DNA from 3 places in the Bacillus sp. CGMCC 1.16607 genome. Region 2 is predicted to be linked to each of the others. Evidence: riboswitches for the same ligand, from Rfam matches in the RefSeq annotation. Region 2 holds a riboswitch; each other region holds the start of a gene.
What was found. A riboswitch is a leader RNA that binds a small molecule or an ion and turns the genes downstream of it on or off. The one in region 2 is predicted to bind cyclic di-GMP.

Region 1: another riboswitch for cyclic di-GMP. It lies ahead of ACFSO7_RS13675 (hypothetical protein); the one in region 2 lies ahead of ACFSO7_RS09110 (response regulator).
Region 3: another riboswitch for cyclic di-GMP. It lies ahead of ACFSO7_RS02250 (hypothetical protein); the one in region 2 lies ahead of ACFSO7_RS09110 (response regulator).

Annotation. Positions count from the first base shown of each region.
Region 1 is NZ_JBHUJX010000019.1:259,709-270,033, forward strand. Features, by position in the region: gene ACFSO7_RS13650 (aminoglycoside phosphotransferase family protein) at 1-227, opposite strand, end outside; gene ACFSO7_RS13655 (hypothetical protein) at 361-681, opposite strand; gene ACFSO7_RS13660 (hypothetical protein) at 754-882, opposite strand; gene ACFSO7_RS13665 (PH domain-containing protein) at 1,102-1,716, opposite strand; gene ACFSO7_RS13670 (DUF4083 domain-containing protein) at 1,805-1,954, opposite strand; gene ACFSO7_RS13675 (hypothetical protein) at 2,172-3,332, opposite strand; cyclic di-GMP riboswitch class II at 3,361-3,445, opposite strand; gene ACFSO7_RS13680 (DUF3267 domain-containing protein) at 3,843-4,418, opposite strand; gene ACFSO7_RS13685 (VOC family protein) at 4,495-4,890, opposite strand; gene ACFSO7_RS13690 (SDR family NAD(P)-dependent oxidoreductase) at 5,531-6,271, opposite strand; gene ACFSO7_RS13695 (LysR family transcriptional regulator) at 6,394-7,239, shown strand; gene ACFSO7_RS13700 (sigma-54 interaction domain-containing protein) at 7,507-9,390, shown strand; gene ACFSO7_RS13705 (M20 family metallopeptidase) at 9,525-10,325, shown strand, end outside.
Region 2 is NZ_JBHUJX010000013.1:23,360-33,684, reverse strand. Features, by position in the region: gene ACFSO7_RS09130 (S-layer homology domain-containing protein) at 1-973, shown strand, start outside; gene ACFSO7_RS09125 (aspartyl-phosphate phosphatase Spo0E family protein) at 1,816-2,004, shown strand; gene ACFSO7_RS09120 (beta-ketoacyl synthase N-terminal-like domain-containing protein) at 2,140-3,336, shown strand; gene ACFSO7_RS09115 (sensor histidine kinase) at 3,353-4,789, shown strand; gene ACFSO7_RS09110 (response regulator) at 5,921-6,280, opposite strand; cyclic di-GMP riboswitch class I at 6,349-6,434, opposite strand; gene ACFSO7_RS09105 (CBO0543 family protein) at 6,570-7,121, opposite strand; gene ACFSO7_RS09100 (hypothetical protein) at 7,822-7,947, opposite strand; gene ACFSO7_RS09095 (hypothetical protein) at 8,205-8,756, opposite strand; gene ACFSO7_RS09090 (Lrp/AsnC family transcriptional regulator) at 9,227-9,670, opposite strand; gene ACFSO7_RS09085 (carboxymuconolactone decarboxylase family protein) at 9,803-10,216, shown strand.
Region 3 is NZ_JBHUJX010000007.1:197,083-207,407, reverse strand. Features, by position in the region: gene ACFSO7_RS02295 (methyl-accepting chemotaxis protein) at 1-546, opposite strand, end outside; partial or broken gene ACFSO7_RS02290 (HAMP domain-containing protein) at 538-1,290, opposite strand; gene ACFSO7_RS02285 (sigma-70 family RNA polymerase sigma factor) at 1,437-1,919, opposite strand; gene ACFSO7_RS02280 (transporter substrate-binding domain-containing protein) at 2,258-3,040, shown strand; gene ACFSO7_RS02275 (amino acid ABC transporter permease) at 3,120-3,767, shown strand; gene ACFSO7_RS02270 (amino acid ABC transporter ATP-binding protein) at 3,801-4,526, shown strand; gene ACFSO7_RS02265 (DUF2642 domain-containing protein) at 4,823-5,479, opposite strand; gene ACFSO7_RS02260 (arsenic transporter) at 5,501-6,856, opposite strand; gene ACFSO7_RS02255 (CAP domain-containing protein) at 7,559-9,058, opposite strand; cyclic di-GMP riboswitch class I at 9,239-9,323, shown strand; gene ACFSO7_RS02250 (hypothetical protein) at 9,445-10,325, shown strand, end outside.

The DNA.
Region 1 (10,325 bases), on a different contig from region 2:
TATTTTGGTACCGGAATTTGGCTCTGGTTATTTAGTTTTTCTAAGATGATAGCCTCGGCTTTTAACCATTCTCTATATTTATTTTTATAGGAACTTTTGAGTATATAAGTTCCATTATCGGTAATAATTTGGCGAACTTCAGATGTACATCCCTGTTCATCCGGCTTTATTAGTTGACGAATTTCCCCTATTATTTTTTCGACTTTACTTTGTAATTGTGAGTTCATTGTTTCCACCAACCTTTTTAATTTACTTTTTGATAGGAATCACTATAAATAAAAACTATTAAAATAAGTAATCCTCATTGCTCTAAACTAGGCAAATATCTTCGGTGTTCTCCTACCATTTTGTTATAAATAATTACATAAAAAGAAGGCTCTTTCTCTCCAAAAAATCTTCTTCCGTTATCTCCTTTTTTTGACGAACTAGAAGAGATTGGAATGATTCAAAGAGTTCTTGGATCTCTTTCTGTTCATTTATAATTTTTATACTTTTTTGATATTCCATTTCATCTTTATATCTAGTAATCTCCAACCATTTTGATTGATCATGCTTACTATGTAGAAATATCGTATGAAAATCTATATATCTGTTATAAATACTTGCTGCTTTTTCTTGAATTTCTAAAAATTCGTCTATTTTATCTATTTCAATATGATACTGATAAATTTTAACAAACACTGTTTATCCATCCTCAACTTTTACAAAAAAATGTCCTCTAGCATAGGAATGGAGGACATTTTTTCTATTCATTTATTTATTCTGACCTTTTAAGGCTTTCAATGCTTTTTGTTCAAGACCGTTTTCTCCGGCAAATTCAACACTTGTTTTTGGTAAAGCATTTTTTGGATTTTTAAATTTATTATTCTTATTTTTCGCCATTTTGCACCATCCTGTTCTTTTTAGTTGAATGCACAACAAAATATTGGCACCCACCATTTTAGTTTGCTTTTTTTTTTGGATACTATGCTAAAATGACAAAATGACTATACATTACCTCCTAATAAATGAAGATCATTTTAGTTGTTTTTACATAAAAAAAACGCTTAATCTCAGATCTTTTTTGGATTATGAAAAAGGAGCTGCGTAAAACAACTCCCCTTAATTTTGAATATATTTTTGAAACACATCCGAGAAATCTTTTGTTGTGTGATTTTTATGAAGTTCTTTTAGCCATGTATTAACGAAGGTAGCGATTTGGCCAAATTCATGTGATAGGTTTGATTCTACTGTGCGGTTATTTCTGATAACCTCTTCTGCTACTTGAAGGCTCTTATCTCCGTAAGCTAGCAGTCTAGCATTGTCTTTTTGAACCATTGAAATAGCAAGAAGGGCTTTGTAAATATCCGTTACTTCCGTGGAATATTTTTTATGAATATCAATCGAGAATACTTTTCCTCCCATCGTAAATTTCAATTCTATATCAAGGTCGATGGTACCCGCTGTTTCAATACTTACACCACTAATTTCATTTGCAAAATAATCATAACGTCTTAAATTACGCTTGGAACTTACGGCGGAATCTCCGTCAACATGAATTAATGCCAGGTTCGTAAAGCAATACTCATCTTTTTTTGACTTGATCAGAAAGAAAATCTTTTCATTGTCCTCAGTTAGAACAAAATCATCAGATTCTGTCTTGTTAAAGTCAACTGGCTTGATTATCTCACCAACATCACTAAGGCCTAAAGCTTCACTTGCTAATTTTTTAAACATATGTCTTCCCCTTTCCAACTTAAAGAACTCCGCTGCCTAGGCAGTCTGTTTAAATACATTTTTTCCTTCTTCCATGGAACTACTACTGTCATATTAACTTGTCTACTTTTTCTTCCATTCTTTTTAATCGTTCATTTTGTTTCTTGGTTGACCGTAAATATTGAAATATAAGGCCAATAAATAGCACTGGAATAAGTATTGCGAATAGCTGGAAAACGATGTCTCCCATATTGAGCATATTCTGTTCCTCCAATAATTAGGATTGCTTTTATTAACTATACGATTATATTTCAAAAAAAGTTTCAAATTAATCAAAAAAGATTCCTTCTATCCCTCAGCTTCCCCCCTTCTATATAAAAGGTAACCGTAATCAGGCTGAGACAAGGTTCCTGTTCCTTGCCCCTAAAAAACAAACAAACCCCGGATTATATAATAATAATCCGAGGTTTAAACAGTTATTTATATGTTACAGTATAGGATCCGTTATCTAATACTGTTACTGTAAACGAAAGTGACTTACTTCCTTCCGTAATGGTAAAATCTCTAGATTGAGAGTTTTGTGCACCTTCAGGCTTACTAATCGTGCCACCTAATTCTACTGTTTTTGTTTCTACAACACCAGTAGAATAGACAAGTTTGTAAGTTGCGATAACTTTGGATTGCTCCTTATTGTGACTAACAACACTGATTGTAAGATCCTTAATATCTGTTACCACTACTTCTACAACAGGTGCCACTGGAACATTAAATTCTTTGGACTGAGTCACTGTACCAAACTCATCCCCTACTGTTACTTCAATAGTAGCTGGTTGGCCTGAAGTTAAACCAGTTCTAGTGATTGTTTCAGAAGTCACGCCACCTTTACTATCTTCTTTAAAAATAGTAAAAGTTAAGCTATAGGTTTTTGTTGTTTCATCGAAACTCCACACAGGTGCTTCATCTGATACACTAAAGTTTCTAAATGCTGTAGGGACGGTAGTTTCTCCTGCTAAAGTTGCTCCTGAGATCTTAAATTCGTCAGTTGTTCCAGCAACTGTTACAGATGTAGTCGGAAGTGCTTCATCTTCACCACGAGACCAATGATTAACTAAATTGTAGCTCAGGGTAAACTGATTTGTTTCACGGTCATAGGACGTCCATTCTTTGTTCACTGCTTCTGTTTCAGTGATGTAGGGAATATGTACCATTTGTGAAGCTGTTTTAGCATATGTGTGTACATCTTGAGATGGACGACCATTTGCATAAATCGTATAGGCTTCAATCGCAAATGTTGAATCTCCCTTTAGACCAGTAACATCAAGATTAACTGAATAAGACCAAGTTTTATCAGTGATTTTCGTAACTGAAGCATCTTGTCCATTCACTTTAACGACAAGCTGTGGACCATCAATGACAACTGTGCCAGAAAGTAAAATTTGCTCTGCATTTCTAGCGGCAACCTCTAATGAATTATAAGTAATCACACCTGTCTCACGCTTTTGCTCGGTTCTTCCAGTCTCAACTTCCTTAACTTCCTTAGTAGATTTTGGAGCTGCATTAGCAACGTTTCCAACACCTAGGACTAATGTACCAGCAAGGATTGTTGTTCCAAGGGCTTTTACATAAATTTTTTTCATTTTTCATTTCTCCTCTTAGATCATTTTTTTCTAAGAGGACCGGTTACACTACTAGCTCCATATAGCCCAAGTGTCCAAAATAAAGGCTATATTTCTACGCTTCCCATCTTGGTTGATAGGATTCTATTTTTAGAGACCAACAAAAATAGAACTTTATACCTAAGACTACAATAATATTAAAAAGTTTACAACGATTATTTTGCAAGATACCGAGATCATCCGAAGAGAAGTATAGGTGGGGATCTGTTGCCTCCATTTCATATAAAAAGAAGGATGAGACACGCCCCCCATTCTCCCCTAAATCAAACGAAAACAAGCAGGAAACCTTTTATGGTTCCTGCTTGTTTTGTTTAAAAATGAATTGCCCCTGCCAAGGAATTTTATTTTAACATACATCGAGAGGTTTTAGAATTGATCTTTTTCATTCGCTTGAAAATGGTTCTTAACTACTAAACTTACTAAACAAATCAACCAACAGGAGCATGTTAGGCTGTAGACGTCCGCGTTCCCTTAATATATGTAATTTTTATTTAAAAAGACTTCGCAGCCAATTTCTTTTGGGTGGTCTCTGACAATGGCATCTCTTGGATAGCTTTTTAATAATTGATAAATTAGAATATCCCCTCCTGCACTTTGGGTTAGGAGTGTACCTAATATGACGAGAATTCCGTTTCCAATTGTAAAACCAATGATTAATGGAATTAATCCAGTGATCACAAGCGGTAATAATAGGCTAAACCGATAACTTTTCACTGTTATTGGCACTTTGCAATGTGCGTATGGCATCATTTGCTTCCACATGACACCTATTTTAATAGAATGCCAACCAGCTTTTCCAATAACCGCAAAGCCAAAGGCATGTAATAATTCATGAAGAATAATCGATAAAAAATAAGAGAATATTAACATCCCATAAACCATCCAATTATGACTATAGGAAATCCCCCAGATAATATCGTAAAGAATTAATACCAATAGCGTAATGAGAAATGACCCAAGCCCCACCTTTTTATTCACTAGGCTAGCTGAAAGGGTAGCATCCATTTTATGATATTGTTCACCCGCATGAACATAATCCTCTCCCATTCTCATCACTTCCTTCATTAAAGTTAATTAAAAAGGATAATTAGTCCTCATAATAGACTAATTATCCAATGAATGATTATTTTGCATTCGCATCAGGTTGATGTATTCCGAATATATTGCCTTCAGTATCAATATAGTACCCTTGCCACGCCATTCCTGGTAGGGCATATTTAGCCATGGCAACCTTGCCGCCATTCTCCATAATTTTAGCTTCTGTTACATCGTAATTTTCGACTCCCATTGTACAAGCAAATCCATTTAAAGCTTGGTTTGCTTCTGGCGCTGCACCTTGACGCTGCATTAAGGCACCATTGATTCCTGGTTCATTTTCATCGCCAGTCACTGCTCCAAAGTATGGCATTCCAGCATATTCACTCCAATCTTGAAATGTCCATCCGAATACCTCTCCATAAAACTTCTTTGCACGCTCCATGTCACTCACATGAATTTCAAAATGAACTAATCTTCCCATGATTGCCTCCTATTAATTCAGGTATTAGTCTTAATTCAATGGTGTGATCGCTCAGAAGTCTCTATTAATTATTATAACTGCTATGGTAATAAATTCAATTTTTTTTAAAATATAGGATCGGGAGTTTGTTGAGAAAGGTCGATTTTAACATATGTAGGTTCAATAATATAGGAATATCAACTCCCAGATCATTTACTTTTAAAAGGGATTTTAAGTTTTACTGCTATTTACGGAAGAACTACAATCCCGATCATTTGGGTTTTCATGACAATAGTTTTCAATCGATAAGGAGAAAAGCCACTCATATCCCAGTTATCTTCACTTGCTACATTGGATCATATATTGGGATTAAACCCAATTCTTCAGCAACTTTCACATCATCAGCATGACTTTTCAAATCATCCTCTTCCGCACCCCCAAGTGCCTGCAAATATCCCTCACTTGGACGCTGTTTCCAGTAACCCTCACTTATTAAAATGTATCCATCTTATATTTCGAGACGCTTCATTTTATGTTGTGTAGTTCTAGTCCACCCAAGGCGCGGGTAGAATCAATACATATACCTAAATCAAATTCCTCTTTCTCGAATTTCTCAATCACCACATTAGCATCATCAAAATCTATACTGACCCCATGTTCTTCAAAGAGTTTGACCATTGTCAATGGTAAATACTTGGCCTGTGATAGATTCTTGGGTTAATTGAAAAAGAATAGATTCTGCAATATCATCTGGTGTAGAAATTCTATTAAGTGGTAAGTTGCCTGCAAGTTGATACATTTTTTTTTCATTACCGGACCACCATCTTGTATCTACTGCACCAGGAGATATACTATTCACCCTGATATAAGGTGCTAACGCGATAGCTAATGATCTTGTCATTGTGTGAATGGCTGCTTTAGTTGCAGCATAAGGGATGGATGAACCGATTCCGGTCATTCCAGCCACACTTCCCAAGTTAACAATCACACCAGATTTTTGCATCTGCATATACGGAACAACAGCTTTTACACAATGAAACATTCCTTTCACATTTACACTAAATAAAGAGTCCCACACTTCATCTGTTACAGCATCTAAGTTATCCAGAGGTATTTGTGCTGTAATACTTGCATTATTTACTAAACCATCCACCGTACCAAATGTTGTAACCGTTTGGGATACCATTTCATTCACTTCTTTTTCAATCCCTACGTTCGCTTTAAAAGAAAAAGCAGTACCACCTTTTCGGGTAATCTCATACATGACGTCCATAGCTTCTTTTTCCGACCGACTATAATTAATAACAACTTTTGCACCTGCATCTGCTAATTTCAATGCTGTTGCTCTTCCAACACCGGTGCCACCGCCAGTTACAATGACAACTTTATCTCTTAGTTCCATTCTTTATCATCCGCTTTCATTCATTGAGTATGTTTTTATTATACTTTTACGAATCTGCAAGGTATAATACTGAAAAATAAGAGGGGTATCATTTTAAATGATACCAATGGAGGAGTGTATTCTTGGAAAGTCATGATTTGTGGATATTCAAGCATGTTGCGGAACTTCAATCCATATCTAAAGCTGCTCATCAATTAGGCTATGTACAACCTAACGTCAGCCAGCGAATCATGTTTTTGGAAGATGAATTAGGGGTTAAATTATTTTTACGTAATAATAGAGGGGTAACGTTGACAGAAGAAGGAAAAATTTTATTAAAGTATACAAATCAAATGATACGATTAATGGGTGAAGCCAAATCATTAATTAATCCACAAAAATGGAGAGGATCTTTAACAATTGGTGCATCCCAAACGATTTCAGCAGTTAAAATTCCTCAGCTTATTTCTTCTTTCTTAAGGAAACATAATAATATTGATGTAAAAGTAAGAACGAATGATAAGCAAAGGTTATTGGAAATGCTTTCTTATGGAGAGCTTGATGGGGTTTTTATTAATGATCCACAAAATGACTCAACATACGAAACCGTTTATAGTTTCACAGAGAACATCGTACTCATTTCACCTAGTCATAGTCAAATAGAAAAACAGCATGATCAAACTTTAATTGTGAATAGTGATATAAATTGTATATATAGAAACAAAATGTTGGATTTTTCTATAAAAAATAATTTTTATAACCCTGCTATCATGGAGTTTGATTCACTTGAATCTATTCTACAAGCTGTTTACGCTGGACTTGGTATCAGTATCTTACCAGCAGATGTAGCCTATAGTCGGAAAGAAATTAAAAACGTTCAATACCATAAACTAGATGAAACAATCAAAATCGACTTTGTCATCCAACACAAAAAACAGCACCCCCAAATACTTAAACAATTTATGCATTTCTTGCAGGAACTGGTTTAGGGGAAACAGGTTGGACACAGGGACAGGTTCATTGTCCCAGACTTAAACATTTTTATTTCCAATAAAACTTGGGACAAGTTTCCTTTCCCCATGTCCCTCCAGTCCGAGATTTCCTAAAAAGGTGGAGTTATTATTAAAAAAAGAATTTTACTCTTAACAAAGAGTGAGGAAGCTTATTTTTTTATTAAGAAGCAATTAGAGGATTTATTTCCTAATCTTATTGTCATTAATAAATCTCCTATAGATTTTTCTAAAAATGAGTTTGACTTGTTTATCGCTACTTACAAGCATGAAGAATTAAATGAATTAGCATTGGAAAAAACGATTTTTGCCAAAAGAACAATCAATGTTTCTATTATGGAAAAGCTACTGCAGATTTCTAGTCATACCTTTTGTTATGTTGCCAGTAATACCTATGAAGCTTCGATTGAATCAATTGAAATGCTGAAGGGATTCGGGATTCAGTTAAAAATGATACCCTATCCTAGATGTAAAGATGAGTTGAATGATGAAATTTCGACTGTGATTACACATGATCTTCATTTAGTTGATACAAGCCGATTTTCAACAATTATTGATATCGGTTTCCGTCCATTGGATTTTTCCTCCATCATTGAAGTCGCATTTCGATTACAATTACCAATCAGTACAATTGGTGTTTATAAAGCTACAAATATGGATGAAATTGTCCGATTAAACTTTAGTTTATCCCAATCAAATCAACAATTAAAAAATATAAATCAACAGATAGAAGCCATCGTGAATGCTTCCCAGGATGGGATGGTCACGGTTAATTCCAAAAACATCATCATCCAAATGAATACAGCCATACTCGATTATTTAAAAACTAACTCTAAAGGGTCAGAGTTTGTAGGTAAGTACTTCACTGATCTTTTCAGTTCCTTTGATTCATTCCAAAATAAAGTTCATTATCTTTACAATTTAAATGGATATCAATTACTGGTCCAACAATTACCTATTCCATTAGCAGATGGTGAATTGGGCACGTTATTTGTTTTTCGAGAAATCAATCAATTACAACAAAGAGAACAAGAAGTAAGAAGAAAGATTCATGCACCAGGATTTGTTTCAAGATATCAGTTCTCCCATTTAATTGGTTCTTCAGCTACTTTAAATGAAACGATTGAAAAAGCATTAAAACTTGGACAATTTGAGCAACCAATCCTCATTTTAGGAGAAAACGGAACCGGGAAAGAAATATTTGCTCATTCTTTACATCGCGTTTCCAAACGCAGGGATCAACCATTTGTACCGATTAATTTTGCAGGTTTACCAGAATCATTAGCAGAAAGTGAATTATTCGGTTATGAGGATGGAGCATTTACCGGTGCTAAAAAAGGTGGAAAACCAGGCTTTTTCGAGTTGGCACATAATGGAGTCATTTTTTTAGACGAAATTGGAGATGCATCTCCATCGATTCAAGCCTCCCTATTAAGAGTATTACAGGAGAAGCAAATATTACGAGTCGGTGGAACACAGCTCATTCCTGTTGACGTACGGATCATAGCTGCAACAAATAAAGACTTATTAAAGCTTGTTGAAAAAGGGGCATTTAGAGAGGATTTATACTACAGACTGAATGTTTTGCCATTGCAGCTTCCGGCGTTGAGAGAAAGAAAAGATGATATATTACCATTGGTTGACTTTTTTTTCTCAAAACAATTTTCAAAATCTATTATTCTAGATGATAAAGTAAAAGAAGTTTTACTATCCTATTCATGGCCCGGAAATATTAGAGAACTGGAAAATACCGTTTACTATTTGTCTGCTATCATTAAGAATGATCGAGTCCAAACGACTGACCTTCCGGCTAAATTTTTTAATCAAATTCAAGAAAAAGACTATTCAATTGATGAGCAATTAGAAAAAGAAGGTAGTTTGACGGAGTTCTTCTGGATTTTATCCTACTTATATTTGGCGAAACAAAATAATTGGAATACTGGTAGGACGAAAATGGAAGCTTATTTTAAAGAAGAAACCTCAACATATCTTTCAGCACAACAAATTAAAAGTCGAATGTTGATATTGAAAAAATACCATCTAATTGAAATTGGCACTACCCGACAAGGAAGTTGGATTACAAAGCTAGGAATCCAAGCAATAAATACGATGAGAAACTCATTAGGTTGAATTAGGTTATTTTTAAAAAACCTAATTCAACCTTTTTCTATGAGTTTTTTAGATCAAACCGATAAATAGTAAACATCTATATAATGGCACGATTATTGCATATATTTTTTAATCAAAGAAGGAGTGTGAAACGAATGAAAGAAAAATTGAATGAAACAATCGATTTGTTACAGAGCGACATCGTTACCCTTTTACAAAAGATGATTCAAATTCCCAGTGTGAATCCACCAGGAGAGTATGAGGAAATCTGTGATTATCTCGAAAAGGAATTGTCTAGTTATAGCTTCCAAGTGCAAGTGATTGATGTGCCTGAATCTATTGTGAAGGAGAAAGGTCTTTCAACCCCTCGTAAAAACGTCATTGCTACACTGAAAGGCAACGGGACTGGACCATCACTTATTTTGAATGCTCATCTAGACACGGTTCCAGAAGATGATGAATCGAAATGGACGTATCCACCTTTCTCAGGAATGATTAAAGATGGAAAAATTTACGGAAGAGGAGCAACCGATTCTAAAGGACGTCTTGCTGCCTATATTGGAGCAGCTATAGCATTAAAACAATCGGGAATTCCACTAAGCGGAGATATTATCATTGCGGCGACTTGCGATGAGGAAACTGGTGGAGAATTAGGGGCAGGTTACGTAACAAGTCACGGCTTTTTAACAGGAGATTATGCCTTAGTGGAGGGATATAGTCAAGAAATCATTCGAGCAATGGCAGGTATGACGCAACTTCGAATTGTTTCGAATGGAAAGCCTGCCCATTCTGGCTTTAAATGGAATGGGATCAATGCAATTGAAAAAATGTCTAAAGTCATTATTGGATTGGAAAACCTTCAAAAGGAACTTCAAAATGAGCCTTCATCCATCGAAGGGATGAAATATACGACGATCAATGTAGGAGTAATTAAGGGTGGAACGAAGTTAAATGTC
Region 2 (10,325 bases):
AAATGCTAGCGTTGTAAAAGAAGTCGCTGGAGACAATGATGTCCAAGTTCTTGGTAAACCAATGACCATTGAAACCAACTATCAGAACCAAAAAACATTGGTAACTTTCTCATTAAAGGATATTACCCTTCCAACTGATACAACAGAGAGGGAAATGTTTTTAAATTCATTAGCCGTGTTTATCCAACATAGTGACGGAGAAAAAGTAGTCAATAAAGGGAAAGTGAAATACGATGCTAATGGCAAGCCTTTAGGGATTGAGATTGAAATTACTAAATTTAGTACATTTACAATTATTAGTGTAACTGATAAAACTGGAACAAAAACACATGCACCATACATCCAAGGCTTTGGAAAACAATTCAAGCCAGCTGAAATTGTCACACGTAAGCAAATGGCTGCTATGTTAGCGAGAAATTTACCTGAGCAAACAGTTAACGAAGACACCAAAGGTTATACAGACATTAATAAAAACAATTGGGCTTACACAGATATTATGAAAGCTAAGAATGCTGGAATTATGTTGGGTGCAACCGAAACAAAGTTTAATCCAGATGGTGCTGTAACACGTGCTCAAATGGCAGTGATTGCTTATCGTTGGATACAAAAAGAATGTTCCAAGGATTCAAATGCTTATAGCAGTTGTTCATCTTTAAATAAAATCGCAGATGCAGACTATAAAGACGTTTTGTCAGAATACTGGGCGCAAGAAGCCATTTCCTTCATGAAGATTGCGAATATCATGACAGGATTTGAAGGGAACACATTTAAACCAGAAGATAAATTAACAAGAGCCCAAGCAGTAAAAGTATTAAATCGTCTCTTCAAACGTGGTCCATTAAATGAAGTTGAAACATCCACATTTACAGACGTTCCAACCTCCCATTGGGCATATAAGGAAATTGAAGAAGCAGCAAGAGCGCATTCATACACGCTTGAAGCAAATGGAGAAGAAGTATTTATAGATAAATAAAAAATTAACTGGATCCAGGGGTTAGGAACTTCTAACTATTTGGGTCCAGTTTTTTCTTTAAAAGGCTCAAGTAATACGCTTTTCAATATTGCGCATATATATAGATGTACTATCAGTTATATAAGGATCCCAAATGCAGCTTGTGGCGTTTAAAACGAAAGAATTTTACAACGATAAGACTCTTAAGAAATATCTTATGAGACATTCGAAGGCCTGATTTCACTGTTAAGTGACAAAAGCTGTAATACGATAAAGTTATTTAAAATTTGCGAATTATTCTGTTCAACAATCGGGCAACGTTATTGGGCTTGACTTTTAGAGGAAATTGGATACCTATGATCCAGTGTAGAATAGAATGTGAAATTTGGTACTTAAACTAATGCGAAAAGGTTTAGTTAAACAAGTCAGGGGAGAAAGAAAGTTGTTGCTTCTATTCAAATCGTACTTGCTATCATTCTTTTGACAATATTCGTTTCATGTTCTAAAAACATAGAACGGAGGGATGTAGAGATTACTCCTTAACTCAAAATTAATTTAATAGAAAGAACAAAGGTATTTAATTATAGATGTTGAAAACTGTAGTTTCCGTAGAAGTTAATAATATTTATTACACTGCGTTATACACGAAAGAATTAAAAATAATATTGAAAACCTCGCACTATCTTGAGTCAAGGATAAGTGCTTTTTTATTTTTAGTGCTAGATTGTCAAAAGACTAAACCACCTCAGGGCAAAAAGAATAATTCAAATTTTTCTATTTTTTGTAGAAAAGTGTAAAAAAAGTAAAAATCCGAGAGGGAAAATGTTACTATTAAATGGAAGTATTCTAAGGGGGTTTTTTTCATGAACCTATTTTTTTTAGAGCAGGAAATAAATTCCTTGCGTTTATACTTATATGAGTTAGCAAAAAATGCAGATAGTTACTCTCAAGGAGAGATATTAAACGTAAGCCAACAATTAGATCAAAAAGTGCTACTTTATCAAAAATGTTTGATGGAAAAATTGGAAAATAAATATGTCGGTAGCAAGTGATAAAATAGCAGTTAAATAATTAGCCAAATCTTCACAATTTACTTTTTGTAACTCTAAAATTAACTAGGATAACTAGCCTATTTTCTATATAATTTTTTATATAGATTTTTTTATATTAAAAAGGTGGTATGTTCTTTGGGGAAAATTGTAGTTACTGGGTATGGTGTCAAAGCACCAAAAACAAATAATATTGAACAATTTTTATCCAATTTAAGAAAAGGGGTCTGCTGCTTAGAAAGTGTTAACCACCTTTCACCAAATGGTGAGGAAACGATAATTGGACGTATAAACGGAAGTGTACAAGAGCTGGAGACTGATAAGCGTTTTAAGAGATATCCAAGGGTTACGCTTCTAGGTATGACTGCAGGAAAAGAAGCATTAGATAAAGCTTATTTACCGAATATTTCTGATAAAAGAGTTGGAGTGTTTATTGGAACTTCATTAGGAGCAATGGGAGAAATGGCGTTTCAGGAATCGATTATGCAGATCCATCAAGATAAATATAGAGAAATTCCTATTAATTTTTCTCATATTGTCAATTATCATAGTATTACATCAGGAATTGCTCATTTTTTAGGAGCAAAAGGAATAACAAAAACCATAACCACGGGCTGTACTTCTAGTTTAGAAGCAATTCAAGATGCCATGGTTTATTTAACATGTGGTGCGATTGATATGGCGATTGTTGGTGGTACAGATAGTCTAGTCGATAAAATGGCTACCTACGGATTTGCTAAAACAAAAGCAATCGCACTTAATCAAACATTAACAGATGGTGCTATACCATTTAGTCAACGTAGTTCTGGTTTCGCTATTTCGGAAGGTTCAGGTGTTGTAATTCTCGAAAGAGAAGAAAGTGCCTTGAAGAGAAATGTGCCCATCTTAGGTGAAATTGAAAATATTGTTTCAAATAATGATGGGGTTTCTATCTATACAATAGATAATACGGGTGAACAGATGCTAAATGCTTTAAATGAGGTAATTAGAGGTAGGAAACCTGACTATATAAATAGCCAGGCATTAGGGATTAATACTAATGATCGTATAGAGGAACGCTGTTCTAAAGAATTATTTAATCATGAGGTTCCATACTCTTCGATCAAAAGTATGATCGGAAACCCTTATGGAGCGATAGGAATATTACAGGTAATATCCTCTTTATTAAGTATAAATTATGGATTTATTCCTCCAACGATACGAACAAGTAAAGCAGGTTTTGAAGAGATGAATATTGTTCAAGAAACTAATTTCCAAGAGGTGAACGAAGTCGCCGTTACCAATCATGGGCATGGAGGAAATAATGCATGTGCATATATAAAAAGATATCATTAGAGTGGGGATCAGAAGAGTGATTATCGCATTTTTAATTGCTATTATTGGGATAATTCCGATCGTATTAGCAATTTCAGTACTAAAAATATATAAAGGTTCGGAATTAGGCTATGCCTTGCTTCTCTATATGCTTTCCATCGGCTTTTGGCAACTAGATATTGCCTCATTATATTTAAAAGAAATACTTCCTGAAAATGTTATTCTATGGTTTTTCAGGATTTTTAGGGCTGGACCTACCTTTATGATTCCTTTGGTTTTTTACTTATCTTATGTATCTATTAAGAAACATTCAATAAATATAAAAAATAAATTTTATAATCGATTTCTATTATCCATCTTTAATCGGAAATTATTGATATTACTAACCATTTGGAGCACTTTTGTCTATTTTATTAATATGACCAATCTAGGAGTTGCAGGTTTAAGGGAAGTCAAGATAATAAACACAGATACCTATTCCTATTTCCCTGAATATGGGCAACTTCAATTTTTGTACATCTATCATACAAGCAGCTTTATCATATTTGTTTTGTTTACATATTTGATTTCTAGGAATATCCAAAATCAATACTTAAAAGATTTTCTAGGTACGTTTTCATTTTGTTCATTTTTACTTTTCTTATCAGGGTTATTAAACTTCATTCCTAAAACAGGGACATTATTCAGTAGCTTAGGTGTTATCATTTTTTCAGTCATTATCATCTTTTCATTTGTAAGAATGAACACAGTCATGGCGGTAAACTACAATCGTTTAATGGAGCGTCAGAAGAAACTAGATTATTCAGGGAATCTTACTGCAAGCTTAGTTCATGAAGTAAAAAATAATGTACAAATAATTAATGGCTATTCCAAATTATTAAATGAGTCAACCACAATATCTTCACAAGATCAAAAAATGAATGAGATGATCCAACTCGCTTCGCAACAATTAGTTGAGTTAACCCAAAATTATTCAAAGTATATAAATGATCAACCGATTGATTTTATGATGGAAGATATAAATGTAGTTATCGAACAAGCAATCAAAATTACAAATGAAATGGCCAAAAAAAAATCAGTGGAGATTAGCTTTGATCGAAAATATAGAACACTAAAAGCGTTTGTAAATCAAACGAATTTAAAACAAGCATTTGTTAACTTGATAAAAAATAGTATTGAAGCATTTCCTGAAGAAGTACTTACAAGAAGTATCATGATTACTACTGATATCCTAGCAGATAAAATTTTCATTACTATTATAGATACAGGAACGGGAATACCAACAGAAAATTGGGAAGGTATTTTTGACCCATTCACTACATCTAAAAAAGATGGGTTAGGATTAGGATTACCATTTGTCAAGAAAGTCATTTTTGAACATCGTGGAGATATTAATATTGTGGAAAGCAGTCAAAGAGGTACCAAGTTTCAAATCACATTACCACAATATTCTTTTAGTGATATTCATATTTAATAATATGTACCTACACTACATAGGTAGTATTTTATATGACAATAAGCAGGCTGCTTTTAAATAGCGGTTTTTTGTTGTCATTATTACTTTTAAGGTGGCAATACAATGCCAATGGGAACAGCTGTATTAGGAGAAGTTATGTATTTTGGCGAGATGGCGCCAGCTATCCGTGAAATGCATAACGATTGTTAGAAGTTGTCATTGTGAAAAAAAAACAAGGAGTTGTTTTAGCAAGTGGTTAACCAACATAACCAATTTAGGAGAAATTATAAATGGATTGCATGTTGATAAAAGTAACTCAAGATAGGTATTTAGTTAATGGAATTGAATCGTTAAGAGATAGGGAACTTCTTCGCCTTCTTTTATGTCTGGAATGAAGAGCCATTCGGTTGAAGAGTGGATTAACGAGATCCTTATTCTAAAAAATGAGTATGGTTTAAAGCGGATAACCAAAGAGAATCTTATGTCCAATGTAAAGGGATTAGCTCAAAGAGAATCAGAACTGCTTTTAGCATTTCTTGAATTGTGTAAGAAAACTTATTCTGATGTACCTTCTGTAGGATGGGGTATTAAGTCACCATAAGATGGAGCAAATATTAGGAGTGGAATGGAGAAATCAATTCCGAGAACATTCCTTTTATGTAGGTTATCCTTCTATTTCTCCTTGTGAACCAATGATTGATGGATTAATATGGTTTACCGATAAATAAAAAACTTGGTGTATGAATCTATAATCAGACTTCTCAAGAAATAGTTGTCAATAATGACATCGAATTTGGTTGGAGTCCCTTTGTTATAAAAAGTGTAGCACCTCCTAATGAGCCAGTGCATATTCAATCTGCTGATTTTCGAAATCACCTAGTTTGGTATGTGGATGAAAATGGATATGGTCAATATGGTGTAATTCAAAAGAATGGACAAGTTTGGTTACCCCATCAAAAACCTCATATATAATTTATTCATAGTTACTAGTAACTCAGAATAAAGGTTTTTAAAAGATGGTCTTTAAGGGATAGTTATTTTAAGAATTATATTGTAGTTGAAGTTAGAAAAATTATGTCATTTATGATGAACATTATAAAAAATCGCTTTATTTTTCCATAAGAAAAGCATTTCTAAATGAAATGCTAATCAATTAAATAATTTTCTAATTGCTGGAACCAATTCATTAAAATTTGGCTTAATGATAAAATCTTTTGCTCCAGATTGTAAGGCTTCAAATATAAACCTTTGTTGTCCCATTGCTGAACAAATAATTACTTTAGCTTCTGGATCAAATTCTATAATACTTTTTAAGGCATCAATACCATTTAAATTAGGCATTGTTAAGTCAAGTAGAACAAAGTCTGGTGATTTTTCTTTGTATAAAGAAACAGCATATGCGCCATCAGAGGCTTCAATGAACAATTTGTAGCCTTCGTAAAATAAGATATTTTTTATCAAATTTCTTAGGAACCTTGAGTCATCGGCAATAAGAACGGTTTTGCTCATTTATAACACCTTTCACTAAATATTAAGGCAAATTAGGAAAGGGAATATTCTAGATGTAGTTTTGAAATTTATGCAACCCGGCTACCATAACAAAAATAGTTTTAGGCCCGTGGCTTTGCGTCTTTTACTTTCGTAAAATTTGCCCTTATTAGATGTTATCACACATTTTGTTGTAATAGAGGAAAATTTGTCGAATTATTAAACTGAATTAACAGATGAATCACTTGGTCTCATAGGGAACTCGAAATGCAAAATAATCAGATCAGTAAGTTTTTGCCTTGGAAAAAAGTTAAGAGAAATAGATATTCTTACATTTGTTTAAAACTCCTTTAACAGTTATTCCTAAAACCATGTAATACAAGAAAGAGTAATAATATTCCCATTTTATATAGTAAACCAAGTTTAATAAATGACTAATCGGTTCTCCTATAAAGGAAAAGACTAAAGCCATTATCACTAATGCTATTATATATGGTTTCCAGTTCCAGAAAAACTGATATAAAAGCATGTATGTTACTCCTACCATAAAAATATCAAACGGTAATGATCTAGGAGTAAGGGGTATGAATTGCACTGGATATACCCAAAATTTAAGATCTATACCAATAGAATCTAAAGTAGAAGTTGGAATGATTACTAAACACCATACTAATAAAAACTCTAACATCCTTTTTCGGTCAACTACTAATAGCCAGATAGTGAATGGAATTACGATGAATGCAACTAATATCCACCAGTTCCAGGTGAATAATTCATTATTAAGCCAATGTTTAATATCTTGCTTAACTATTTCATTATGATTGTCTATAGTCTTCAGAGCGGTCTTTAAATTCTCATTCATAAAAAGAAATCATCATCCTTTCCATTGTCTAATATATTTAGATAAATTATTGCCTAATTTGTAAATGGAGATGTAAAAAATAAATTCGCAGAACAAGACCTAATGAATCATAAGATTGATTAAGTTTACTAGGCGGTGAGATTAATATGAGTCATAACTTTTACATCACACCCATTGAATATGCAGAAGTTAGAAATGTATGGAGTGGACCCACACAATTTAGAAAGACGGATCAGACTTCTTGACTGGAAGAAAGCAATAGCAATTTCCTCTCCGTTAAAAAGAAAACCGATCGCAAAGCAAGGCAATTGCAGCAGAAAACGGAATTAAATACCAGATATTCTTGAGTCGGATAAATATTTATGGAATGTCTGAGGAAGAGGCAGCCACTAAGCCTTTGCAGAACAGAAAACTAGCTGCTGAGAGGGAATCGGATAGTAACCGTGTCATCCTGAAAGATTGGCTAAAGATAGATATTGACAGCGGAATAAATTATCACACTTTTCGTGAAAGGTTAAAAAAATGAGTCCAGAGGAAGCTGCCACAAAGAAAAATGTCCAGGACATAGATAGGTCCTAAAGGTGCCTAAAGCTATCATAAGAAATACGGAAGAAATCATGAATTGGTATTTAAAAAGGCTTAATACACAAAATAGTAAGTAAGAATTAAAAAAAGGCCAGGAAACATCTGCCTGGCTAAATTAAGAATAACTTTTTAAGTTTTGCTGTAATGCTTTATTCTGAGAAATTATTACTGAACTAAATATAGTAGTTGCAATCAAACTTAATAAAGAAAAGAAAATCAGTACAGCAAATTTATTTTCCATCAATAAACCTCCATAAAATTTATATGGTTATTATTCCATTTTTTAAAAATTCGATTCACAGAAGCGAGCAAAGTATCAAGGTTAGGACTTTGCTAGTTGTCTGTGAGTTAAATACCTTGCTTGGATTAATATTACTTTCAAAATGATTTAAGTAATACGTTAAGCTAAAGTAACCCGTACTGAAAATTTAAAAAAGAGGATGATACCGACTTTTATAACTTAAGCGAATAGCTTCATTGTCTAAATATAGCTAAACGTCATTCAAGGATTTGATTAGCTAGTTTAATCATATCTTTTTTATGTTGATTTTTTGGAATAGTATCATTCTTGTAGTGAATTAAATATGAAATACCATTGCTGTAGAATTTTAACAAGTTTTGGTTGTAATATCCTTGAATCTCGTTATTTAAGCTAATTTTATCAGCTTCATCATCACCCATTTCCAAAAATTCACCATTAAAAGCGGATATTCCCAGAATAATCTTATCCTTTTTATTTTTTGAATTGGTACTGAATTCAATCCTTACTTTTTTATTGTCTTGAAAGTTAGTCGTAATGGTAGGCGGTTGAAAAGGTTTTGCATCAAAAGGTAAATTCTTAGGTAATGTCATTTTAAAAGGTATTGCTTCTAGTCCAACCTTAACAGACGGTGCTTTATAGGAACTGGGAATATGATTTTCTTGTTCTTCTGCTACATCTTGCATTTCGACTTTACTTAACTTTGATGTATCCAGGATTCCGTTTTTAGTGTTTTGGCAACCCACTAAAAAAAGTAAAATAATTACTGAAAATGAAAATAACTTTCTCATGAAAATCTCCCCTTATAATCGTTTCGATTATTTGTCGATTACCAATATGATAAGTTTCATAGTTAGTTTGACTTTAATAAGTTATTTCAAAAAGCGTCTAAATGGAAAGAAAGTGTTCTAAACTAACCAACTTTACTTGTTAATATATTGAAAAATAGACGGCAAACAGAAGCCTTATAACCCAAATAACCCAAAAATAGAAATTAATCGTAAGACAATGCTAATTAACCAAATAAAAATAAAAAAATACCGTTCTGAAAGAAATTGCACCGTTTTACCCCTTGAATATATTTTTAAAAGGGTTTTTTAGGTAGTTTAAAGGAACTATATAAAAAAATAAGTTGTTCCGTTAAAGGGCCATTTTTTGTGGAAAAAGCAGGATTTGTTCATAAATTTCGATCATTATTAATGCTAGGTTATTATTTCTACTACCTGTAAGGTGAAAAAAGAGTAATGACTTTAACTAATAACTATTCAATCAAATTATTTTTTAATTTCGTCGGAATTTGTGAAAAAATAAAATGTGTTACAGTGTTTGCGATTGGATTTAATTCATCAATGAATCTTTCTGCTTTTGCGAATGTATCAAACTGCAATTTAAGCATATAGCACGCACTTCCTGCGATTCTGTAACAGAATTCTATGTTTGGTAGTTTTTCAATGTAATTTTTAAAAGATTTATAGTCACCATTTTTTACAGTTACTTCAATTATGCATTGGATTGGTAAACCTAATTTTTCATAATCAACTTCTAAAGTATACTTCTTTATAACTCCAAATGATTCCATTTGTCTTACCCTTTCCGTAACCGATGGAGAGGACAGATTTATTCTTCTCCCAAGCTCGCTCATTGATAAACGGCTGTTATTATGTAGTTCATCTAAAATTAATTTATCAATATCATCTATTTTCATTTTTAAAGTATATCCTCCTATTATGTTAATTTTAAAAAGAGTTTATCTGATAATCGTTTCCAATTTAATGTGTTTTAGCTATTTTATTTTATATAATTTATTCGTTAATAAATATAACAAGGAGGAACTTATATGGCAAGAATTGTGGAATCTATGTTAGGAGAAACACCTTTTCAACGACTATTGGGGCATAATAATGATGTAATGGAAGGATGGAATCAGTTAGGGGCTGTGTTAGGAAATAGCGGATTATTATCATCTGAATTAAAGGAACAGGTGAGGAGAACATTAGCTCACGGTAACGGATGTGAGTATTGTAAGGCCAAAGGAAGACCAGATCCAGATAAGTTTAATGAAAAAACATCTATTGCAGTAGGATTTGCAGAAGTTTTTTTAAAACAAAAGGGTGATATAGCTGATTCAACTTTTGATATTTTGAGAGAATATTTCACTGAAGCGGAGATAAGTGAATTTTGTGCATTTATCACATTTACGACTGCTTCACAATATTTTGGTGCTATGATGAAAATAGAACCTGAAAAATAAACACAATCCTTATTCAGCAATCCGGCGCAATTCTGCAGCAAGAATTGTGCTCTTTATTTATGTTAAAGAGCAATTTAATTGAAAAACACTTTATAGAAAATTGGATGTG
Region 3 (10,325 bases), on a different contig from region 2:
GTGTGCGGATTGTTCTGCTAGTTTTCGGACCTCATCCGCCACGACCGCAAAGCCTTTTCCGTGTTCTCCAGCACGGGCTGCTTCAATGGCAGCGTTTAAAGAAAGTAAATTTGTTTGAGCGGCTATTCCAGAAATCACTTCAACAATGTTGCCGATTTCATTCGACCGAGCACCTAAATTTCTTACAGAATGACTAAGTTCTTCAACGGTATCACTAATGGCGTTCATTTGTTGAATAGCTTGGCGAACGGATTGATTTCCATTGTTGGCCAGTTCAGTTGAATGATCCATTGAATTCGATACTTGTTGCGCATTTTTCGAAATGGACTGGATACCTGTAGCCATATCTTGGATCGAGTTGGCACTTTCGGTTGTGTTTTTCACTTGTTTCTCAATACCCGAAGCCACGTCCTGAATGACAGACGTAATATGCTCGGTAGCATTAGAGGTTTCTTCCGCACTCGCATTTAATTGTTCGGAGCTTGCTGCGACTTGTTCAGTCGTCACCGCCACTTGTCGAATGAGTGTGCGAAGGTTGGCAATCATTTGGTTAAAATAATGAGCCAAATCACCTAGCTCATCTTTCGACTTTATAGTTATTTCTTTTGTTAAATCTGCTTCACCTTCAGCAATCTCTTTTAATTGTGAATTAACCTGAAGGATAGGCTTTGTGATCGCACGACCAATAAAGAAGGCAATCGCAACTGCTAAAACGACAGCAAAAATACTGACTGAAAGAATGATTAATTTTACAGTTGCAACTCGTTGTTCAATTTCTTCCTTTTCTTTCATTAATAGATCCTGTTGGAACTTCATAAATTCTCCGGAAAGTTTATAATAAGCCTCAACCTGTGGAGCCATTTTCGTTTTCATAACTCCAAGATATCCTTCGTCATTTTGATCTTTAAGAGCAAAGGCTTCTTGGACATTGTTGTCATAGCTGATCGCAAGCCTTTCAAGGGAATGAAAATATTCTTTTCCTTTAGGAAACTTCATCATTTTCTCTAGTTCAGCTGTGATTTTTGAATACTCTTGTTTGGCAGAATTGTATTCTTCCAATTGTTTTTCGGTTGCTAGTAATAAATAGCCTCTTGCGGTAACCTGTTGATAATTCATCGTACTATTCATATCTTTAATGAGAAGCATTTGTTTTACGCGGTCATCTAGGAAGTTCGTATAGACTTTATCGACAAATGCCATTTGTGCATAACCGACCCAGGAAATTAATGCTAGTAAAAGCGTTACAGCCAAGAAGCCGGCATACAATTTTCTCCCAACGGTGAATTTCATGTTGTTTGTCTCCCTTTATGTATTTTTTTCACTATGTTATATCGGAAAAATTTACGCTATCTTAAGTGGGAAAATATCACTGATAGAAGACCAGCTAAGTTGAGCCATCAAAAAGGCCAACCGAAGATCTCGGTTGACCAATGCAATCATTTATTCATCACGACTCTCAATTTCTCCCGCGCACCTGCCCGCCAATTTTTCACAGCAGAAAGAGAGACATTTTCCTTTTCGGCGATTTCCTTAACTGAAAGACTACTTACGCATGTAAGAAAAAGCCATTTTTTCTGATTGTCGGTTAAGTACTTACAGAAGGGGAGAAGTTGCTTTTTTGTTATTGAATCGTCGAAATGGGTATCTTCGATTAATTCCCAAAAATCCTCCTCTGCGCGTACCGTTCTCTCTTCATGTTTTTTCGATCGATTCATTTCAGTAAGAAACAGCCCTTTTATATACGTGTAAGCGTAATTTGTGAAGTTTCCTTTGGTAGGGTTAAATCGGTTGCTGGCTTCCCAAAGACCAATGAGCCCAAGTTGATAGAATTCTTGATGGTTTTTGTAAATGTTCAGTGAACGGATGATTTTATATATCATCGGTTCATAATTTGAAAGTAGTTGTTCAAAGTTTTCCACTGTCTTTACCTTTCGGAAAGCGCGCTTTTCTTTGTATTCCCGGGTACTTCTACCATATCTAGAATCTATTTTTTTATCGAATTGCTCTTTCTCAGTTATGAGGGCGATTTTTTAATTAAATAAACTAATGTGCCACTAATAAATTAATTTAGTTAGCGTTTTCAGTTATTCCGTCGAGATAACTATAATTTTTAAAAAGTTGCCATTCTAGTAATTTGTCAGTTTTCTCCAATAGTAAGGGGCTTGGCAAATAAATAGCGTTGATAGAGTGATTTTTACAAAAAAGAATGCATAGGAATGGTAAAGAGAAACTTTAAAATAGAGGGGGAAACAGTACAGTGAAAAAGTGGCTGAAAGGGATACTGATAGGGGCTTCGATCATGGCATTAACTGCATGCGGTTCGAAGGGCGGATCAACGGATGGCATGGATTTGGCAGAGAAGGGGAAATTTACTTTTGCTTCATCAGGTGAATTTAAGCCGTTTAGTGTGACCGATGCAAAAGGAAAAATGTCTGGGTTTGATATTGATGTCGGCAACGCGGTCGCTAAGGAGCTAGGATTGGATCCGGTTCAGAAAAAGTTTAAATTTGGTGGGATTGTGGAAGGTGTCAAGTCAGGGCGTTTTGATGCAGCGGTTGCGAGTCACACGATTAATGAAGAGCGTTTAAAAGAAGTGAATTTTTCTACCCCATACTATTATTCTGGCCCGCAAGTTTTTGTTCGTCCAGATAGTTCGAACGAAACGCTTGATAGTTTGAAGGATTTAGAAATTGCCGTTTCAAAGGGCTCAACTTATGCGGATATCGCAGGTCCCATCTCGAAAAATATCATATATTATGATAGCGATGTGACGGCTTTAGAGGCACTTAGTAGAGGAAAGCATGACGCCGTAATTACCGATTTTATTACAGGTAAAGAAGCGATCGGAGCAGGAATGAAGATTGTCGGTAAAGAATTGCTCGGCCGAAGTGAACAAGCGATTGCGATCGCAAAGGGAAATGAAAAGCTGCTAGAAAAGGTGAACGAAGCGCTTGAAACATTAAGAGAAAATGGCACATTAGCGAAAATTAGTGAGAAATATATCGGTGAAGATATCACGGTCGATCCTGAGAAGGAATAATACGGAATAACAACTATATGCTAGGAACTCCTTCCTGGCATATGGTTTTGAAAAATAATAATCGGAAGGAGGTAGGCTTTTGGATTTTTTAACTAAATTTATTGATACGTATCCTGTTTTCTTGAGAGGGATGCTATTAACCTTTGAATTGACGGTTGTCTCTATTTTTATCGCTATTTTTATTGGACTTTTCTTTGCTTTTTTCAAAATTTCTAAGGTAAAGGTTTTAGAATGGATTGCCGATATTTACATTTTCCTCGTTCGGGGCACTCCGTTGGTTGTACAAATATTTGTCTTTTACTTTGGATTAACGTCGTTGAATATTTCTCAGTTTTGGTCAGTGGTATTAGGTCTTGCCTTCCATAATGGGGCGTATATTGCTGAAATTTTCAGAGGAGCAATCCAGTCGATCGATATAGGGCAAATGGAGGCTGGGCGATCGCTTGGGATGTCGGTTAAATTAACGATGAGGCGAATTATTCTTCCACAAGCCTTTCGGCGGGCACTGCCGCCTTTGGGAAATCAGTTCATCATTGCCTTAAAAGATTCGTCGCTCGCCTCCTTTATCGGAATGTACGAGCTATTCAATGTGGCGACAACGTACGGTTCAAATAACTATGATTATATGACCTTCTTATTAATTGTTGCTGTCTATTATTTAGTGCTTGTTTTATTCTTCATGATTCTTGTTAGAAAAATGGAAAAACGAATGGCCAGCAGTGATTAAAGGAAAGGAGGAGACCGAATTTTGAGTAAATCGATGAAAATTAAAGTGGAAAAATTAAATAAATCATTTGGCCAGCTCCACGTCCTAAAGGATATTGATATGGAAGTGAAAGAAAGCGAAGTGGTTTGCTTGATTGGAGCCAGTGGTTCTGGAAAAAGCACACTCCTGCGCTGCTTGAATTTCCTTGAATTAAAGGATAGTGGAAATATTCTTATTACTGGGGAGCAAATTGAACAGCACACGCATGACTTGAATAAGGTGCGAAGCCAGGTCGGAATGGTGTTTCAGCATTTCTATTTATTCCCGCATAAAACGGTTATTGAAAATGTAATGGAAGCCCCTGTTTATGTAAAAAATATACCAAAGGATCAGGCGCGTGAAGATGCGATCAGACTGCTTAAAAAAGTAGGCCTATCTGATAAAGAAAATGTCTATCCTTCCAAATTATCAGGTGGACAAAAGCAACGCGTCGCCATTGCAAGGGCGCTTGCGATGAAGCCAGAAATCATGCTGTTTGACGAACCTACTTCTGCTCTTGACCCAGAACTAGTAGGGGAAGTTCTTGCCACCATGAAGGAGCTAGCGGAAGAAGGCATGACCATGATTGTCGTCACACACGAAATGGGTTTTGCACGCGAAGTAGCCGATTGGGTCGTCTATATGCATGATGGAAAAATCGTTGAGGTCGGACATCCGAAAGATTTATTCTCTCAACCAAAGGAACAGCGGACAAAGGAATTTTTGGATTCGGTATTGTAAGTGGGGTTGTGGTCAATAAATTTGGATGATTTCAGGAAAATGGGCAGAGGATTTCACTGTGTTTGTTAAACAAATTCTTAAATGTTAAAAAACTCACCCAAAGAAAAAGAGTAAATCATTTTCCAGATTTACTCTTTCTGATTTTATTTTTCTTACCAAAAAGGGGTACTTTCCCTATACATTTTTAATATGATAATGGTAGGTACATCTTTTAAGAGTTAAATGTTTGAGGAAGAGGTCTTTCGGGGAAAACGAAAGCCTCTTTTTTTTGAAAAAAACAAATGTAGTCTGTTTCATTACGGCAGTTGGACCGATTTGATGTGATCAATGGTTAAAAATACAGCTTCTCCACTGGCGATGGTTAGTTCGACGATGGATTGTTCGACGTTTTTTAGTAAACCGATCTTAAAGGGGTCTTCTCCACCATCGAACACAACTAATTTGCCGATTTCCGTTCGTAATTGCTCCTCGAGCGTGTGTAGTAAAGGGATATTCGGTGGATCTGCGTTCGTCATTGTATACGGTGTAGTTCCTTTAGCGTAGGGAATGAGCCATTTTAAGTGATTGATTGGAATGTACATGAGTTTATAGATGGGAGAATAAAAGGTGAAATAATCATTGTACACATTCTTTATGACTCCATGGAAGGTTTCGCTTCCGACGACAGCTATTTCAGTTGAGAAGTTTTTCGCATTGTTTAATACTTTTTGAAACGTGACCGGATCCATCTCTTCCGTTAAAAAAGCTTCGGTCGGTTGATTCACATGCTCTTCTGTATTGATATTAAGTTGAATTTGATGAATGTGAGAAAGGGGAATATAAAGGAATTGTCTACCATTATATAAGACGAGAATATCTTGCCCAAGATCAGTCAAAATTCCGTTAAATTGGTTCCCTCCCGATACGTGAACACTTACTTGATTCCCTATATATTTTAATATATTTTTACTCAATCGAATCTCCTCCAATTTATATTAAGCAAAAACGATTTGCACCCAGTAGAATAATAGAAATAACGTAACGAAGGTTGCGAGTGGTATTACGATTAATGAGACATTTAAATAATCCTTCCATTTAATTTTGATTTTATTTTGTCTTAGGATATGCATCCAAATGAGTGAAGCGAGTGTTCCGATTGGTAATAACAGGGAACCGATATCACTGCCAATAATGTTGGCAAGGTAAATGGTTTTTAGCGTGATCGGGTCCAAGCCCATTTCCGTTAAGGTAATCGTCCCAACCATTAGGGCAGGATGATTATTAAAAATGTTCGACAATATAGAAACTAATCCACCCATCATAAAGCTTGCTTGGAGCAATCCTTGGTTGACAATTGGTTCGCAAAATTTAACTAGTAGGTCGGTCAAACCTGAATTATGCAATCCATAAATGATGACGTACATGGAGAAAGCGAAAATGAGGATATGCCATGGCGTCTTTTTTAAAATATCTAAAGGATTTGTTCCGAGGGTGTACCAGCGCCATAAAAGCAATGCCAACGATCCAAGTACTGCGACGATTTCAATCGGGATAGCGAAGAATGAAGCAACAAAGAGGAGGCATCGCATGATAAAAACAAATAGGAGCACTTTTAACATGAATTTTGTCCGTTTACTCTTTGTTTCAACGGAAATGGTTCCTTTTAGTGGATGGAAATGTTTTGTGAAAAAACTTTCCTCGATATCATGAGTGCTGCTAGGCAAGGTTTTCGGCAAGTTCTTCTTTACAACGATGAACATGAGGCATGACATAAACAATAATCCTAATGTAGCTGGTACAAACATCATCGCGGTATGCATGTAAAGTGACATGTGGACAATTTTTAAGGCGATTAAATTGACAATATTGCTTACTCCAATCGGGGCACTTGAAGCGGTCGCGATCAATGCTCCACTCAACAGGTAGGGAATCATTTGGTGTGGCTTTAGTCGAAGATTTTTTAAAAGTAAAATTAAGATCGGAGTCGTGATTAAGATGCTGCCATCGTTATTAAATAAAAGGGTCATTAAAAAGCATAACAGCTGAATGTACCAGTAAAGACGATATCCTGAATTTCTAGACAAAGTAACAAGTCTGGCAGCTGCCCAGTGAAAAAAACCAAAGCTTTCTAATATGACAGCCATTACGATGGTTGCCATAATCGTGATTGAGGCACCTCCTATTTTACTTATAATATCGACCACATCAGACCGTGATACTATCCCCATTAGAAAGATAATCCCAGCGCCAATGGAAGCTGGCCATGCTTCATTGATTCCCCCTGGTCTCCAGAAAATGACTAGCATAGTCATTACGAAAACGAAAATTGTCATTCCTATCATGATTGTCATTGAAAAATTCTCCTTTCTTATTAAATGTTATAAGACAAATATCTCTACATGTCCTATTCCCTATATCTATATTCAGCCAGTTATAGGGAGGACTGGTTATATAACCAAATCTCTTAAAATGTATGTTTGTCACACTAGGGAAAATATCCAATAGAGATAGATGTGGAGAAAGTGAAACTTCTATCAGTGGGGTTTATCGACGTACAGGAAGTGCTAGTGCCGAAGTTGCTACAGGACGTAGTGTTCTTAGTCGGCTTCATTCCCCACTGATGGTTAGTTGAACCAATCGGACCTTTACGGGCAGTTGACCCCCACCTATCTTCTTTGTGCTCGTAGAATCTTGAGTTGGGGATCTTACTGCCCGTTAAGAGTGGGAGAAAACATAGAGAGTTTGTTGGTCGGAGGTCATAAAATGAAGGTGAGCAGGTGCAGATAGGTGCAAGAAATCGTTGGCAGGATTTAATAGAGGGGACGGAAGGCAAAATTACAGTATTCTTACTGGAAAAAACAACATCTGGTTGAAAAATTGAAGTCTATCGGACTGGATTCTGCTGTTATCGGACAAAAACTGGAGCCTATCGAACAAACCACGGGTGCTATCGGACAAGTTCACCATTCTATCGGACTTTGTCACAATTAGACCTAATTTCTGCCTCCTTCGACTTGCCCAACCAAATAAAAAAGCACCCCTAGGAGTGCTCTCTACCATTTCACCACCCAATCGCCATCGTTCTGCATGCGTTTGGCGGTATTTTTTGAAATGGTAATCGTATATTTCTTTACCTCTTTAAATAGAGGACTGTTTATTTTCAATACATAGGTTCCTGGTGTAATCGTTTTGTAGGTGACCTGCTGATGATGTCTATTTTCCAGGTATTTCTTGCCGTTTTTCTCTATGGTGACAATTTGGTTCGGATCGTCGCCACTTAAAGTGTCGACTTGAATGAAATTGACTCGATCATGTTTGATGAAATAAATATCTTTGATAGCCAGTTTCCCAGCCGTTGTAAAGGTCCAGATTTTAGAGACATCCTTTGTTCCATTTTCTGTCTTTACTTTGGCGCTTACGACAGCCTTATATTTGGTACCTGGCTGAAGCGGCGCTTTTGGAATGATAAACACATGATGTTGTCCGTGGTCATCAATCGATGGAGTGACTGGATAAAATGGCACAGCTTTACCTGCCACATTTGTCAAAGACACTTTTTCGACAATTAATTGATCATTCTTGTTTTTTGAAAAATAGGCGTAGCTAATCGGGTAACCGACAAAAATGTCACTAAGCTGATAAAAACGTAGCGGATTGGGAGTTTCCGCAACAAACCAGCTGTTCTTCACGTTATTCTGACCATTATGTGGATAAAGGACAATTTGGGATGGCTTGTCCATTAAAGTAGGATTTCCGTAATTGACAACGATATCACCTTGTTTGTTAAATCCTACCCCTGCTTCTTCAACGAAAGGGTCGATGATGCTTAATCGATGGTAAGGTGCATCCATCAAGTCGACGATGCCACTATGTCCTGACACTTTTTTATACGTAATGCCTTCACCAACAGTCCCTAAATATCCAAAATAGGCAGCACGATTCCATGGGTTTTCTCCAGTAAATCCGGGTACTCCAAAAAATTCATCATGCCCGGAATCTCCTTGAGCTGCAAGATAATTCGAATGAGCTTGCGATGACTTTTGAAGGACTGGATTTTTTGAAATGGTGTTCAATTTCAATGTCGTTCGGTAGGAATTGATTTGCTGAACGGCTTCCTCTTGGACTGTCGATAACACATTCATATCTTTTTCCAAAAATGGATTGATCGTCTTTGTGTCGACAGTAAAATTCCAGGAAATGTCGAGGGCTTTTTCCTCATAGACGATTAATTGGACATTGACGGTTTGTTTTCCAGATAGTTTATTTGGTTTATAGGTTAAGAGACCTGTTTTTGGATCGTAGGATGCTTTCACTTTTTTTCCGTTAAGGAGCATTTGGAGTTGATAATCATCATCTGCACCCTTGATGTTAATTTGATAGGAAATGACTGGTGATGCAATTCCAACCAATCCCTTTGGCGAGCCCTCAGGATAATAGCTCCAAGACATTTTCGTATCTTTCAAGGGAAGGCTTATTGGCTCATTCCTTGCTACTGTTGCGATCATCAATATGGCAAGTGCCGAGGTGAGCCATATGTTCAACCATTTTTTCAATTTTATTCACCTCTCATTCCTTCTATTATACTATGAACATGACAATTATCGGAAAAATAACTCTAGTTAAATGTAAAATTTTGTATGGGATTTTCTTCCTGAAAACACTTTCTTAAATAGGGTAGTAATGGTAGAATGAAAGTAATTATCGTAATGTCGGGGCTTACAAGTTTGCTTCCGCTTATAAATTGGCAAACCTTTCGAAAGGAAGGGACGCAAAGCTACGGGTCTAAAGTCATGGAACAATGATCGCCGGGTTGCCTTTATTTTAATAGAATAAAAATACCTGCTTATCATTCATCCCTGAATTTAGATTTTTACTTAGGGTAAGTGATAGGCTTTTTTATTTCTATACACGAAGAATAATCTGTTGGGGAGACCGAATAATGATTTTTTTGAACGATGGACTAAAGAAAAAAAGACGAAATTTTTTAAAAAAGATGATAGTCAATGGTATACTGTCGGCTATTATTTTTTCTAATGCTTCGGCTTTTGCTAATGAAGAATCCCCAACAAAAAAAATCATTTTAGATAATAGTCAAGGCATTATGACAGTAGGGAAATGGAAAGAGTTAAATCCAAATATCGCTATTGTTGTTAAAGATTTATCTGGTAATGATGTTTCAGATGATGTAGTGATTGAAGATGGATTTAAAGTCATAATGGATGGCGGAGAATACATATTTCAACTAGAAAAGGAAGTTCAAATTGATGTGGGTCCCTTTGGAAAAACAGTCGAAAAAATAAAATTGGATCTCGAGAAGAGTAACTATACGAATATAGTTGTTAAAAATGATTTAAATGAAATATTGTCGGATGAAATAGTTGTTTCTACTGATACAGTTCTTTATTTAACAACGGATCAAGGCGATATCGTTTTAAAGGTTATATTCCGATTTAAGAAAGTTGAATTAGATAGGACGTTAGAGGAGTGTAAAAATAATTTTAAAAATGAAGGGGCAACAGAAGTCACATTTTGGGATAAAGATGGGAAACAACAACTAACAGACTATTCAATTAATGTGGTAGAGGGCATGATAGTCGTAATTGATGAAATGGATTTTTTGATTTCGTCTATTCAATCTGAAGACCAAAATGGGAAAGAAGAAACCACTGACCCTAATGCAATTGAAGAACCAATGCCACCTGTAGGGGTTAAGCTTCCCCCTACCATACCAAGTGGCCCGAGCCAAGAAGAGATAAACCAGATGGAAAAATTGAAAGCAGAACAGGATGCTAAAGAAAAAGCAGAGGCTGAAGCGAAAGC